Regions from separate parts of the Massilia sp. PWRC2 genome, predicted to be linked through region 3. Evidence: predicted binding sites of a transcription regulator. Region 3 holds the regulator's gene; each other region holds the start of a gene.
What was found. The regulator FNR, encoded in region 3, switches genes on or off when oxygen is low (the NO sensors DNR and NnrR bind a similar motif). The targets are predictions, from matches to a motif close to TTGATNNNNATCAA.
Positions count from the first base shown of each region.

Region 1: ACP7BZ_RS20460 (FeoA family protein) is a predicted target of FNR. The motif match lies at 1,851-1,864, and genes of this name have one in related genera.
Region 2: ACP7BZ_RS12855 (universal stress protein) is a predicted target of FNR. The motif match lies at 2,722-2,735, and genes of this name have one in related genera.

Region 1 is NZ_JAFCUW010000012.1:67,822-72,485, reverse strand. Features, by position in the region: gene ACP7BZ_RS20485 (PfkB family carbohydrate kinase) at 1-24, shown strand, start outside; gene bfr (bacterioferritin) at 86-562, opposite strand; gene ACP7BZ_RS20475 (PepSY-associated TM helix domain-containing protein) at 636-1,310, opposite strand; gene ACP7BZ_RS20470 ((2Fe-2S)-binding protein) at 1,307-1,537, opposite strand; gene ACP7BZ_RS20465 (hypothetical protein) at 1,616-1,768, shown strand; gene ACP7BZ_RS20460 (FeoA family protein) at 1,889-2,146, shown strand; gene feoB (ferrous iron transporter B) at 2,154-4,046, shown strand; gene ACP7BZ_RS20450 (DUF6587 family protein) at 4,046-4,303, shown strand; gene ACP7BZ_RS20445 (S41 family peptidase) at 4,366-4,664, opposite strand, start outside.
Region 2 is NZ_JAFCUW010000005.1:353,023-357,686, forward strand. Features, by position in the region: gene ACP7BZ_RS12845 (VOC family protein) at 1-120, shown strand, start outside; gene ACP7BZ_RS12850 (diguanylate cyclase domain-containing protein) at 327-1,256, opposite strand; gene ACP7BZ_RS12855 (universal stress protein) at 1,794-2,624, opposite strand; gene ACP7BZ_RS12860 (Hsp20/alpha crystallin family protein) at 2,927-3,379, shown strand; gene ACP7BZ_RS12865 (TraR/DksA family transcriptional regulator) at 3,464-3,871, shown strand; gene ACP7BZ_RS12870 (universal stress protein) at 4,180-4,650, opposite strand.
Region 3 is NZ_JAFCUW010000004.1:55,530-60,193, reverse strand. Features, by position in the region: gene ACP7BZ_RS09755 (PEP-CTERM sorting domain-containing protein) at 1-351, opposite strand, end outside; gene ACP7BZ_RS09750 (hypothetical protein) at 493-717, opposite strand; gene fnr (fumarate/nitrate reduction transcriptional regulator Fnr) at 1,247-2,005, shown strand; gene ACP7BZ_RS09740 (sulfite exporter TauE/SafE family protein) at 2,049-2,210, opposite strand; gene hemN (oxygen-independent coproporphyrinogen III oxidase) at 2,252-3,691, opposite strand; gene ACP7BZ_RS09730 (Hpt domain-containing response regulator) at 3,812-4,483, opposite strand.

The DNA of each region.
Region 1 (4,664 bases), on a different contig from region 3:
GTGGCGCGGTGGAAGGGGCTGTGACGGGGCCGTTCGGCTAAGCAAGCCTGTCCCAAGTTTGCGTTTGCCGAACGGCAGCACGCAGTTACGCGTGCTGCCCGATCTGGCTTTGCAGGTAATTGTGCAGGCCCACCTTGGCAATGAGCTCGATCTGCGTTTCCAGCCACTCGATGTGTTCCTCGGTGTCTTCGAGAATCAGCGAGAACAGTTCGCGCGACACATAGTCGCCCACCTTTTCGCACTCAAAAATGCCTTCTTTGACGGTCAGCTGCGCGCCCCGTTCGAGCGTGAGGTCGGCGGCCAGCATTTCTTCCGTGTTTTCGCCGATGAGCAGTTTGTGCAGCGCCTGCAAATTCGGCAAGCCATCGAGCATCAGGATGCGGTCGATCAGCTTGTCGGCGTGCTTCATTTCGCCGATCGATTCCTCGTATTCTTTCTTGCCTAGCTTGTCGAAACCCCAATGCCGGTACATGCGCGCATGCAAAAAGTACTGGTTGACGGCGGTCAGTTCATTGGTCAGCTGCGCGTTGAGCAGGCGCAGGATGGTCGGATCACCCTTCATGGCAGGCTTTCGAAAGTCACGGTAGGGCAATCATAGCAAAGCACGCGCCGCTGTGGCGCGTAGTTACCGGCAGCTACAGCGAGGCCGCCGCGATCCCCAGCAAGGCCAGCAGCGAGACGGTGCCGATGGCGGCGCCGACCAGGCGTTTTTTGTTCATCAGCGTCCACAGCAGCACGCCTGTGATCGACAGCAAAATGATGGAGCCGGCCAGGGTGTCGACCAGCAGGATCCACGCCACTCCCATGCCAGTGCCCTTGTGTAAATTGCTGATCACGCCGAACGCATTGGTGTCGCTGCGCTTGACGCTGACAAAACTGTTGCCGACCCAGTACTCGGCCTGCACACTGCTGGCCGGCGTGGTAAACGACGCGCTCCAGCGCGCCGGCTGGGTGACGGCGGCGTCGCCCCAGGCCACCGCTTTGGCCTTGTCCTGCTTGACCTTGGTCGCCGGCGCGGCAATCGACAGCGATTGCTTGAGCCACTGTGCCATCGCCTCGGCATCGCGCGGGGCGGGCACCGGCAGGGGCAGCTGGACGGTCGATTCTTCGCTCTGCGCGGCGGGAATTTTTAGCAGCGCGCGGTGGTTGAGCAGGATTCCTGAGGTGCCAAACAGCAAACCCAGGGCGGCGCCCCACAGGCCGATCCAGCCGTGGGTCTTGCGCAGCCATTTGAGCACGGCGGCCTTGCGGCCATGCTTGTCAGCGGCGCTGGCGGCGGGGCGGCGGACGAAGGTGGCGGTGCTGCTCACAAGCAGTCTGCCTGCCGGGCGTGAAAGCGCAGCTCGGTCACGCCCATCAAGGTGTCGACCGGCGCCCCGCGCGCACTGCGCAGGACATCGGCGGCATAGCCGGCGCACTGGCCGCAGCAGGTGGCCACGCCGAGGTCGCGGCGCAGTTCATCCATCGAGGTGATGCCCAGCTCGACAGCCTGGCGAATTTCGCGGTCGGAGATGTTGTTGCAAACACAAACGATCATGCTGAAACCTTTTTTGAGGGGAGGGCACACTGGCAGAACGCACTTGCGCGCACCAAAATGCGAATCATTACCATTTAAATGAAGATTCTCATCTTAATTATCGCCTTTTGCAAGCAGATTGTGCAATGCATCATCGGGCCGCGCCAGGGCTGGTGTTTTGTCGTATCGACCCCACCTTCTCAGCAGGCAGAAAAGAACGCAAATGGAAATTATTCGCATTTAGGTTTATGATGGTGCTTATGAGCGGAAACGTCTCCCGTGCCAGATCGCTGCCGCGCTGCGCACCTGCTGTTTGTTTCAACGCTGCATCACCTTTATATACAACAAGCGGCCTCACCAACTAAGCCCACCATGACACTCGTCTCGCAGTTGACCACGCTCGATACCCTCCCTGCAGGCAAGGGTGGTACCGTCATCCACCTGGCGCCCGGCGCCCAGGGCGGCGCCGATGTCGCGCGCCGGCTGATGGAGCTGGGCTTCGTGCCTGGCGAACGCATCCGTATGCTGCGCCGGGGCGTGCAGGGCGGGCCGCTGGCCATCAAGGTTGGCGAATCGACGTTCGCCCTGCGCCGCTTCGAAGCGGCGCTGGTGTCGATCAAGCCGGAATAAGGCGGTCATGGTCGCAGCAGAACAAGACAGGCGCGTCCAGGCCGACCTGCGCACACCGCTGATCGCCCTGCTGGGCAATCCGAATTGCGGCAAGACGGCGCTGTTCAACCGCCTCACCGGCGCCCGCCAGAAAGTGGCCAACTACGCCGGCGTCACCATCGAACGCAAGGAAGGCAGTTTTACTTCGCTGTCGGGGCGCGCCTACCGCGTGCTCGATTTGCCGGGCGCTTACAGCCTGTCGGCCCATACCCCCGATGAAGCGATCACCCGCGATGTCGTCGCCGGCCTGCGCGCGGGCGAACAGGCGCCCGACGCCATCGTCTGCGTGGTCAACGCCACCACCTTGCGCCTGAACCTGCGCCTGGTGCTGGAAGTGCAGCGCCTCGGGCTGCCGATGGTGCTGGCGCTGAACATGGTCGATGTCGCCCACAAGCGCGGCATTGTCATCGATGCGGCGCGCCTGGCCGTCGAACTGGGCATGCCGGTGGTGGAAACGGTGGCCGTGCAAAGCGGCGGCGAAAAGTCGCTGCTGCGCGCCCTCGACCTGATGCCCGATTCTCCCAAGCGCAGCGCCAACCCGCTCTCGGCCATCGATGCCGTCTCGGTCGAAGCGACCCAGCGCGAAGTGCGCCGCATTCTCGACGTCTGCGTCAGCAGCGTCAACGACACTGGCAACCTGACCGAAAAAATCGACCAGGTGGTGCTGCACCCGGTGGTCGGCCCGCTGCTGCTGGCCGCCCTGATGTTCCTGGTGTTCCAGGCGGTGTTCAGCTGGGCGGCGCCACCGATGGAATGGATCAAGAGCGGGGTTGACCAGGTCGGCCAGCTGCTCTCGGCCCACATGGGCGAAGGCTTGTTGCGCAGCCTGCTGGTCGAGGGCATCCTCGGCGGCGTCGGCAGCGTGCTGGTATTTTTGCCGCAGATTTTGATCCTGTTCTTTTTTATTTTGGCGCTGGAAGACTGCGGCTACCTGCCGCGCGCCGCCTTCCTGCTCGACCGCCTGATGGGTGGCGTCGGCCTGTCGGGGCGCGCCTTCATTCCCCTGCTGTCGAGCTTTGCCTGCGCCATCCCCGGCATCATGGCCGCGCGCACCATCCAGAATCCGCGCGACCGCCTGGTGACCATCATGATCGCGCCCCTGATGACCTGCTCGGCGCGCCTGCCGGTGTACGCCCTCATCATCGCCGCCTTCATTCCGGCGCGCGACGTCTGGGGCGGCATCAGCCTGCAGGGACTGGTGCTGTTCGCCCTGTACTTTGCCGGCATTGCCAGCGCCATGGCGGTCGCCTATTTTTTCAAGCGCACCATGGGCGCCAGCGGCGAACAGCCATTGATGCTCGAGCTGCCCAGCTATCACTGGCCGCACCTGCAGAATCTGGCCCTGGGGCTGTGGGAACGGGCGCGCATTTTTCTCACGCGGGTCGGCACCATCATCCTCACCCTGATGGTCCTGGTGTGGTTCCTGTCGAGCTTTCCCGGCGCACCCGAAGGGGCCGTTCACCCGCCTATCTACTACAGCATCGCCGGCATGATCGGCCGCGCCATGGCGGTGGTATTTGCGCCGATCGGCTTTGGCTGGCAGATTTGCATCGCCCTGGTGCCGGGCATGGCGGCGCGCGAAGTGGCGGTCGGCGCGCTCGGCACCGTCTATGCGCTGTCGCAAAGCGGCGAAGCGCTGGCCGGCTCGCTCACCCCCATCATCGCGCAATCGTGGACCATGGCCACCGCGCTGTCGCTGCTGGCCTGGTATGTGTTTGCGCCGCAGTGCCTGTCGACGCTGTCGGTGGTGCGGCGGGAAACGGGCGGCATGCGCTGGCCGCTGATCATGGCCGCCTACATGTTCGCGCTGGCCTACATCGCTTCGTTTATTACCTACCGGGTGGCGCTGTGGCTGGCCTGATGCAAAACCTGATCGTCGCGTTGATCGTGATCGTCGCCGCTCTCTACGTGCTGCGCAAATACCTGCCGGCTGCCCTGCGCCAGAAACTGGTGTACGCGCTGCGCCGGCAGGGCACGGCGCCGTCGACAGTGGCGGGCTGGTTGGATACCTCGGCCGGCTGCGGCAGCGGTTGCGACACCTGCAAGGCGTGCGCGGCGCCCGCCGACGGGCAGGCGCCGGCGACGACTGAACACGTTATCAAGATCGTCCGCCGCTAAGCTCCCGCTAATACTCCGCTAACACCCCTCTAACACCCCTCTAACACCCCGCTAACACCCCGCTAAGGCAGCGCCAGCGCCTTGACCGCCGCCATCTCCTGATCGCGTCCCGCCACCTGCAAAACAAAGCGCCGTTCGACGACGATATCGGGCGTCACGCTGGCGTCTGGCGTGGTCGCTTCGTAGCTTGACGCCAGCAAGGGAATATCGACCGCCACGCCTGAATGGGGCAGGTTGACCCAGGCCAGCTGGCCGCCGTTCAAGCCCCTCTGATTGCCACCGGTCGGCTGCCCCACCAGGATAGCCGCGCCCGAGCGCTGGGCCAGCTGCGCCAGGCTGAAGGTGGCCGAACTGTTTTCTG
Region 2 (4,664 bases), on a different contig from region 3:
CTCAGCGATGCCATCAGCAACAGCAACCCAGCGGTGGCCCGGGCCGCGTTCGCCGCCATGATGCAGATGCGCAAAATCGACATTGCCGCCATCGAGGCGGCGGTGGCGGCGGTGCAGTGACGGTGCCGGCGCCGGTGCCGGTGCGCCCCGCAGCGGCAGAAGACGGGCGCCGCTGCGGTGGCCCAGGAGCGGAACCGCTGGGGTGGCGATGGAGCGGCGCCCCTGCTGCGGCTCAGGTGCGGCGCCACCTGCGGTGGCTAAGGAGCGGCGTCCCTGCGGTGGTTTACGCGCGGTGCCGCTGCGGTGGTGTAAGAGCGGCGCGGGGCTTACGCGGGGCGCTCCGGCGCCAGCGGCGCGCTGTTGCGCGCGCAGTTGCGCCCGCTGCGTTTGGCCGCGTACATGGCCTGGTCTGCCTTGCTGAGCAATTGTTCTGGGGAATCGCCGTCGCGCGGGAAAACGGCCACGCCCACGCTGGCCGATAACTGTACCTGGCGCTGCGCCAGCGCCACTGGCTGGTGGGCGGCGTCGATCAGGCGGCCAATCAGCGAGGCTAGCAGCAATTCATCTTGCAGCGCGGGCAGCACGGCGACAAATTCATCGCCGCCGAAGCGTGCCAGGGTGTCCGACATGCGCAGCGCCTTTTGCAGTCGCTGCGCGATGATGGCCAGCAACTGGTCGCCGGCCGCGTGGCCGAGTTCGTCGTTGATGGCCTTAAAGCCGTCCAGATCGATGAATGCCGCCGCTACTTGGCCGCCGTCGGCCCGGGCGCGGGCGATGGCGCGGCTCAGGCGCTCGTGCAACAGCAGGCGGTTGGGCAAACCCGTGAGTGCGTCAAAATTGCTGCGCTGTTCCAGCAGCTGGCGCTGTTGACTGGCAGTGGTGATGTCGGCGAATACGGCGACGTAGTGATGGGGCTGGCCCGCAGCATCGGGGACGGTACTGATGCTGATCCGCTCAGCGTAATCGCTACCATCCTTGCGGCGGTTCCATGCCTCGCCCTGCCAGTGACCGTCGCGCATGATGGCATCCCACATGGCGCGATAAAACGCCGGCCCCTGGCGTCCCGACTTGAGCAGGCGCGGATTGTGGCCTAGCACTTCATCCGCGCGATAACCGGTGATGGCGCTGAAGGCGTCGTTGACCGCCAGAATGTTACCGTCGAGGCTGGTAATCATGATGCCGTCGCGGCTGTAATAGAAAACTGAGGCGGCCAGGGCTTGCATGGCGTCGGCATCGACGGCAGGGGAGACTGGCAAGGCTGAAGGAGCCTGAACCGCGTGGTGCGAGTTTGTGGACATGACCGGACACGGGCACCGTCAATGGGCGAAGCCTCCATCATAGCGAGGCAGGTCAGTGGCGTCGAGACGATGGCGCGCCGGTGCAAAGGGGTTTATGCCCATTTTGAGGTAGATCAAATTGGCCATGTAAATGCGCGCAGCGATCATCGTTTTTGTCCGGGCGTCTTGCTCAAACGGGATGCCAAGCGTTGGCAATTTTGATGTGCCTCACCCGGTTTTACAGCGCCGGTCGAGCGCCGATCAATATATTGGCTGGCCCCCCAGCCGTCGAGCAGTCAGCCCGTGGATTGTTGCGCGGCTAGTGCCAACAGCCGGGCCGGCAGCTGCAGACCCGCAGTACCTCCGTCGCCAACGATGCGATGCAGACGCTGGCCCGCTCGCGCGGCTTGATGCTGGCGTGCTGAAGATGGCATGGCGTTATTGCAGCTGCCACTGGCGACAGCGCCACCTGCCTGCATTGGCATACACCGACACTCCCGGCCCTGTGCTGCCGTACTAATGGGACATCAGCACCGGTGCCGTCATACTTTCCAGAATCGTCTCGGTGACGCCACCGAGCATGATTTCGCGGAAGCGCGAGTGGCCGTAGGCGCCCATGACGATGAGATCGGCTTGCAGATCGGCGGCCGCGGATAGCAGTTGCTCGCCAGCGCGGATTGGCGTGGTGCTGGCGCGCACGGTACAGCGCACGCCATGGCGCGCCAGGTACAAGGCCAGGTCGGCACCGGGTTCGTGGCCGGCGGCGGGCGCCGGGTTAAACACCACCACCGAAATCAGGGCGGCGCGGCGCAACAGGGGCAGGGCGTTGAACACCGCATGGGTTGCCTCGAGGCCGCCGTCCCACGCCAGCAAGATCTTGCTGCCAACGGTGGGAAAACTGGCGGCGTAGGGCAGGATTAGCACGGGGCGGCCGCCATCGAGCACGACCTGTTCTGGCAGCGCGCCGACCAGGTGGCTGGAGGCTGGTTCGTCGAGGTCGGTCTGGCTCAATACCATCAGATCGGCATAGCGTGCCTGCAAGGCCAGGCCGCCGGCCGGATCGTCTTCCATCAGGCGGCGCTCGACGCTGGCGACACCTGCGCTGGCGGCGATGGCCTCGAAGCGCGCCAGCGCTGCTTCGTTGCGTTGGGCAATGGCACTCGCTTCAGACGGCGCCAGCATGGCCAGCTCGAGCGTCACTTCGCGGCCCGCATAGCGCGACACGCCAGAAAAAGCGCTGCCGATCAGGTGGCTGTCGAACTGCACTGCCAGCTGCGCTGCATGGCGCATGCGCGCCTCGGCGTGGCGCGAGGAATCGACATGGACGACGATGGTCTTATAGGACATTTTTCGGCTCGCTGTGGATTGGGTAGCACCAGCGTACGGCGGCGCGCGCGCGCGGTCCAGCGCTAGCTGGCGCTGGGCGGTGCTAGTTTTGGCATTTTTGAGGCAGATCAAAAGTCGCCAGCCTTCCTTTCAAGCGGCCTCAACACAGCCATCGCGCCGCTTGCCGCCGTCCTGGCGCACACTTGATCTAGCGCATACCGTGCGGTGATTCAGGGCGGGTAGGATATATACAAGCAGACCGGCCGTCTTCGATGATCCTGGCCTGCGCCCAATGTTTCTGCACTCACCGATGGAGACTCACCATGGCCCACTCTCAATCATTGACGCGCTTCGATCCCATTGCACGCATGCTCAGCGCCGACCCTTTTCGCAATATCGATGACTTTTTTACTTCCATGCGCATGCCCGCGCTGTTCAGCGGGGCCGAACTCACCCCGCTGATCCGCATGGACGTGACTGAATCGGAACAGTCGTACAAGGTCACGGCTGACCTGCCTGGCGTCAAGAAGGATGACATCAAGGTCAACATCAATGGCAACCAGGTATCCATTTCCGCGCAGACGGAAAGCCGCACCGAGCAGGCCAGCGCCAACCTGCTGTGCGCCGAACGTTCGGTGGGGCAATACTATCGCAGTTTCACGCTACCGCAGGCGGTCGACGATAGCCAGGCGCAGGCGCAATTGAATGACGGCGTGCTCGAGCTGACCCTGCCCAAAAAATCGGCTGGCAGCACCAAATCGCTGACCATCCAATGAGGGCGCCTTTGCCGCAGCAGGGCTGCCTGCGATGTCATCTACAGCGCGGTGTTCGGTGCGGCTTTAATGGGAGCAAGCACCGGCATGCGTAAGCTGACATCGGCTGATCTCACTGAAATCGAAGAGCGCTTGCGTGGCATGCGTATCGCGCTGCTCGAAGCGGTGCGCGAGAGGCGGGCGCAGGGTGGCGGGCAGATGCACTGTGCTGGCAGTGTTCAGCGTGCGCCGCCGGGAGCCCTCAGTGCCGCCTTCGGCGACGTCAATGCCGCCTTTAACGACGCCTTGACCCAAGATGAGATCGCCATGCTGCAACACGAACTCGAAGAGCTGCGCGCGATTGACGACGCGCTCAAGCGGATTGAATTTGGCGTCGGTGGCCTGTGCACCCATTGTGGCGTGCAAATCCCTCTGGGACGCCTGCGGGCCGTGCCTGCAGCGGCCACCTGCATTGCGTGCGCTGCGCTGGTGCAGCGTGAGAGTCGATCCGGCTAGTCCGGCGCCGCAGCTGGCGTCGCTGTTGGCTTAGTTGATCGTTCAGTCGCTAGTTCAGTTGCCAGCGCAGTTGTTGGCGCAGTTGTTGGCGCAGTTGTTCGCTCAGCTGCTAGCTCGGTTGCTCGCTTCGCTGCTGTTCTTGTTGCTGGCTTGCTTGCTGGCTTGGTTGCTGGCCTACTTACTGCCTTAGTTGCTTGCTCCACAGTCAGTCGCGCTGCTGCCACCGCTGACTGTGATCGCTGCAAGTCGACTTTACGGGGGGCAACGGCAAGGCGAATGCGGACGCTGTAGCGGCTGTTCTCGCCCCCTTACGGTTGTTCGTCGGCGGCTGATGGCACTCCTGGGTGCAGCACCAATACGGGGATCGTTGATTCTGCCACCATTTTTTGCGTTTGACTGCCTGCCAGCAGGCGGCTCAGGCCGTGTCGGCCGTGCGAGGCCATGACGACCACGTCGCATTGCTGCGTGCGCGCAGTGTCGGTCAACGCTGTGTGCACCGAGTGTGATAGCACCGTGATGGCCCTGCATGGCACGCCAGCCGCTGTGGCCGCGGCGCACACGCGCTCCGCATGGACACGGGCGGCATCGACCGCCAGGCGTGTTTCGCCCACCACATCGATGGTCAGGGCTGCCTCCGACGGTGGCATCACCAGCGCCGGCTGGGCGACGGCGACGGCGACAAGTTCGCTGTGCCACTGGCGCGCCAGATCAATCGCCAGCGGTATTACCAGGTCGGACAGGGGTGAGCCATCAGTGGGCAGGAGGATGCGTTGATACATGGTGTATTCCTTGG
Region 3 (4,664 bases):
GCGCAGCGCGCGCCGTTTCCCTGCTGCGCCGAATGCCAGCGCCGCCGCCAGCATCAGCGGCACGCTGGCCGGTTCCGGCACATCGCCAGTGCCACCGGCACGCGCCAGGATGACGTCATCGATGTCGATGTCGAGCAGGCGCTGGTCGCCCCCGCTCAGAACGAGCAGGCTGACGGGGTCGAGCGCGCTGCCATCGTCGGTCATGAAGCCGAGGAAGAAGGCGTAACTGCCAGCACCATCGCTGACATCGGCCACAGCGCGGTTGCTGACGCGGAACGCACCACTGCTGAGCGCGATGTCGCCGCCATCGACGTCGCGCGTGCCGATCACGTACAGGCCGAACGCCTGCACGGCGCCGCTAAAGCTGAAGGTCAGGGCATCGCCCGCCTCGAGCGAAGCGGCGTTATTGTCGAGGCCCAGATAGTTGCGGCCGGAGCTGGTCCAGAACTGGTCGTCGAGCGCCGGCCGCGCGCTGCCGGCGGAGGGGCCCGACTACACCATGCCAAAACCGCTGCCGGCCGGGCCGCCGCCGGCATTGAAGGCAGTGCCCGCTGGTACCGCTTCGAAATCGGTGGTGCTCGCTTGCCAGCCGGCGATGGCGGCCTGAAATGCCGCCTTGCTCTGGTAAGCGAGCACGCCCGCGTAGGCCTGGCCACTGACCGCCAACAGCAGGCCGACCACGGCCCTGAACGAATAATTGAAAAGCGAAGACGTCATCCAGTACTCCTTGTATGGGTGGGGTGATGGGCGGGTATGCGCCTGCGTCGTTCGAGGACCTGCTGCACCGGTCGCCTGCACAAAAACACGCAGCAGGATTCATGCCATGCGCGGCGCGGGGCGCTCAATCTTTTTATAATCAAGGCACTGGACCAGGGCGGCGACGGCGCCATGGGGGCCGGGTAGCGCCGCCAGCAGCGCTGTCAGTTTTTCCGACAATTAGCCTGGATACAGGGATGCACGGCGATTAGCCGATGTCGCCCCCGGTGTTTTTGATGTACATCAAAAGTAAACCTGTGATCCAGCGGCGCAAACGTGTGCGACTCGACGGCTGTCAAGGCCGGCGTTATCATAGACGCATGCTGTTAGCCGCTTGTAGAGCCGGCGCCGGCCTGTGCTGCTGTTCTGTGCTGCCATTCTGTGCTGCAGTGCTGTCCTGCCGCGTTGCCCTGCTGCGTACATGAATGCCCGCCGGGCGTGCATCCCTTTCATACCGCCCTACAGTACGATTTTCTTGTAAAGAGCCGCCATGCGCCTTCCGCTTTCCGCCGCCGCCGTCACTGTCCACGCCATCAAGGCGGGATGCGCCGGCTGCAGCATGCACCAGTTGTGCTTGCCAATGGGCCTGGACGACGACGACATCGAACGCCTCGACCAGGTCATCGGCCGCCGCCGCCGGGTGGCGCGCGACGAACGCCTGTACCAGCGCGGCGAGCCGTTTCGCCATCTGTATGCGATCCGCTTCGGCCACTTCAAAACCTGCTACGTGGACGTCAGCGGCGACGAACAGATCACCGGCTTTCAAATGGCTGGTGAACTGCTGGGCATGGACGCCATCAGCGAAGAGCGCTACCAGTGCGACGCCGTCGCGCTCGACGATTGCGAAGTGTGCGAAATCCCCTTCCCCGCGCTCGAAAGCCTGTTTGGCGAAGTACCCAATCTGCTGCGCCACTTCCACCGCATCATGAGCCAGGAAATCACGCGCGAACAAAATGTCATGCTTTTACTGGGCAACATGCGGGCCGAACAGCGGTTTTCGGTTTTCCTGGTCAACCTGGCCACGCGCTATGCGGCGCGCGGTTATTCGTCCACCGAGTTTGATCTGCGTATGTCGCGTGAAGACATCGGCAACTACTTGGGCTTGACCATCGAGAGCATCAGCCGCCTGCTGGCCCGTTTTAAAAAGTTGGGCCTGCTGGCGGTCGACAAGCGCGGCATCACCCTGCTCGACCCGGCGCGCCTGAAGGCGATGGCGGCCGGCACCACGGCTTGCAGTCCGCTGGCCTGAGCGCGCCGCAGGTGCGCGGTGTCAGCGCCGGCAACGGCGCCCATCAAACGCAGGCCGTTGTCGCCGCCGCTGCGCGCTTGAGCGGCACGCCAAGCGGCCGCCCGGGCGCCATCGAAAAAGCGCCGACGATGCCGCCGCACATGCCGGCACAGTGCACGCTGACGGTCAGCCCGATCAGCAGCATGGCCAGCAATGGCGCCAGCACCGGCGGCAGAAAAGACCGCAGCGCGGCGGCGTCGATACCGGCTAGACGGTGCTGGAAAAGCGCGGCACCAGCGTCGCCGCCGGAGCTGCCGGTGATCCCGGTAATACCAAATAACGATCGAACACCATGCAGATATTGCGGATCACCAGCCGTCCCTTCGGACTGACGCTGAGCCACTCGGGGCCGACGCTGACCAGACCATCTTGCTGCAGCAGGTGCAGCTGTGCCAGCTCGCTGGCAAAATAATCGCCGAAGGTGATCGGAAAGGCTTGTTCGACTGCCTCGATCGACAGCTCGAACTGGCACATCAGCATCCCGATGATGGAGCGGCGCAGGGCGTCGTCCATCGAGAGGGTGATGCCGCGCTCGATCGGCAGCTCGTTGCGGTCGAGCCGTTCGTAATAGGCCTCGAGCGTCTTCACATTCTGGCTGTAGCTCATGCCCACCGCACCGATGGCCGACACCCCGCAGGCGACGATATCGGCATCGGCGTGCGTCGAATAGCCCTGAAAATTGCGGTGCAGGCGGCCCTGCCGCTGGGCCACCGCCAGCTCGTCGTCGGGACGGGCGAAATGGTCCATGCCGATGTATACATAGCCGGCTGCGCCCAGCCGGTCGATCGCCAGGCCCAGCATGGCGAGCCTGGTGTCGGCGTCTGGCAGGCGCGCCGTATCGATGCGGCGCTGCGGCTTGAACAGGTGCGGCAGATGGGCGTAGTGATACAGGGCGATGCGGTCGGGCGATGCCGTGATCACCCGCTCGAGCGTGTGCGCCATGGTCGCCGCATTCTGTTCGGGCAGGCCGTAGATCAGATCGATGTTCACCGAGCGGAAGCCGTGCTGGCGGGCGGCGTCGAGAATGGCCTGGGTCTGCGCCTGCGGCTGCACGCGGTTGACGGCGCGCTGTACCGCTTCGTCGTAATCCTGCACACCCAGGCTGATGCGGTTGAAACCCTGCTGGCGCAGGCGGCCGATGCGCTCGGGCGTCACGCTGCGCGGATCGACTTCGATGCCATACTCACCGGCGGCGTCGCTGGCGAAGGTGAAGTGGCGGTGCAGGTGCGCCATCAGCTCGTCGATCTGGGCGTCGCTCAGGTAAGTGGGGGTGCCGCCGCCCAGGTGCAGCTGGCGCACCTCGTTCATGCCGGAAAACAGCGCGGCCTGCATGGCGATCTCGCGTTTCAGGTAAGCGAGGTAATGGGCTGCCTTTTCGGTGCGGCGGGTGACGATCTTGTTGCAGGCGCAGTAGTAGCAGACCGATGCGCAAAACGGGATGTGCAGATAGAGCGACAGCGGCTTGCCGGCGCCACGCGTACGCCGCGCCGCCACCGCCGCCAGATAATCGCGGTAGCCAAATTGCGAGCTGAAACGGTCGGCCGTGGGGTAAGACGTGTAGCGCGGTCCGGCACGGCGCAAGTTGCGCAACAGGTCGGCATCGAAACGGACTGGCGCCTGCTCGGCTGAAAGGGTGAGGTGGGACATGCGCGCTTTTCGGAATGTGGACTGCTCGAAACTGAACGGTGTCCTTGATAAGCGTCAGTGTAAAAAGCGGGCGCGCTAAAATCCTTGACTTACATCAAATACAAAGGGGCGACGGCCGTCTCAAGGGGCCAGGCCAATGCGCTCGGCCAGCCGGTTCAGCGCGGCCTGCGCCAGCGCGTGTTCGCCCTTGCTGATGGCGGCATCGAGGCGGGCCGCCAGCTCGCCTTCGGCGCCGTGGTCAAACGAGGCCCCCGCCCCTTTGACAAAATGGGCAATTCTCGACACCGCGCGCCATTCGTGGCGGGCCGCCAGCGCCTGCATCTGCTGGACCTGCACCGGCAGCCGGGCGGCAAACAGCGCGCACAGCACCGCCATGTCGAGCAGCACCGGCGGCGCGCCGGCAGTCGCACTGGCGACGCCGCCCGGCGCCAGCAGGCTGCCCAACTGGCTCGCCAGCGCGCCACTGTCGAGCGGTTTGATCAGGCAGTGGCTAAATCCGCGCGCCAGATAGTGGCGCTGCTCGGCCGCCACCAGGGCCGCCGTCAGCGCCACGATGGGCCGCGCGTAGCCGGCCGCGCGCAGTGTCGCGCTGGCGTCGATACCGTCCAAAAAGGGGATGGTCAAGTCGATCAGCAGCAGCTCGAAGTGGCCAGTCAAGGCCAGCGCCACCGCACTGGCAGCGTCGTTGGTATTCGACACCTCGAGGCCCAGCTCGGTGAGCATGGCGCTGGTCAGGCGCCGGTGCCGTGCCTGGCTGTCGAGCAGCAAGACCTTGCCACGCAGGGCGGCCATCAGCGCGCCCCCGTCAGGCCAGCCGAGAAAGCGCGATAAGCCCGATAAGCCCGACAGGCCCGACAGGCTGGCCAACCAGGGGCGGCTTGACGGCCGCGCCAGAAACTCGCAATGAGCATGAAAGACACCGGTGACCGCCAATCCTGTAGCTGGGATAATGATTGCAAACCCGTCAATGCGG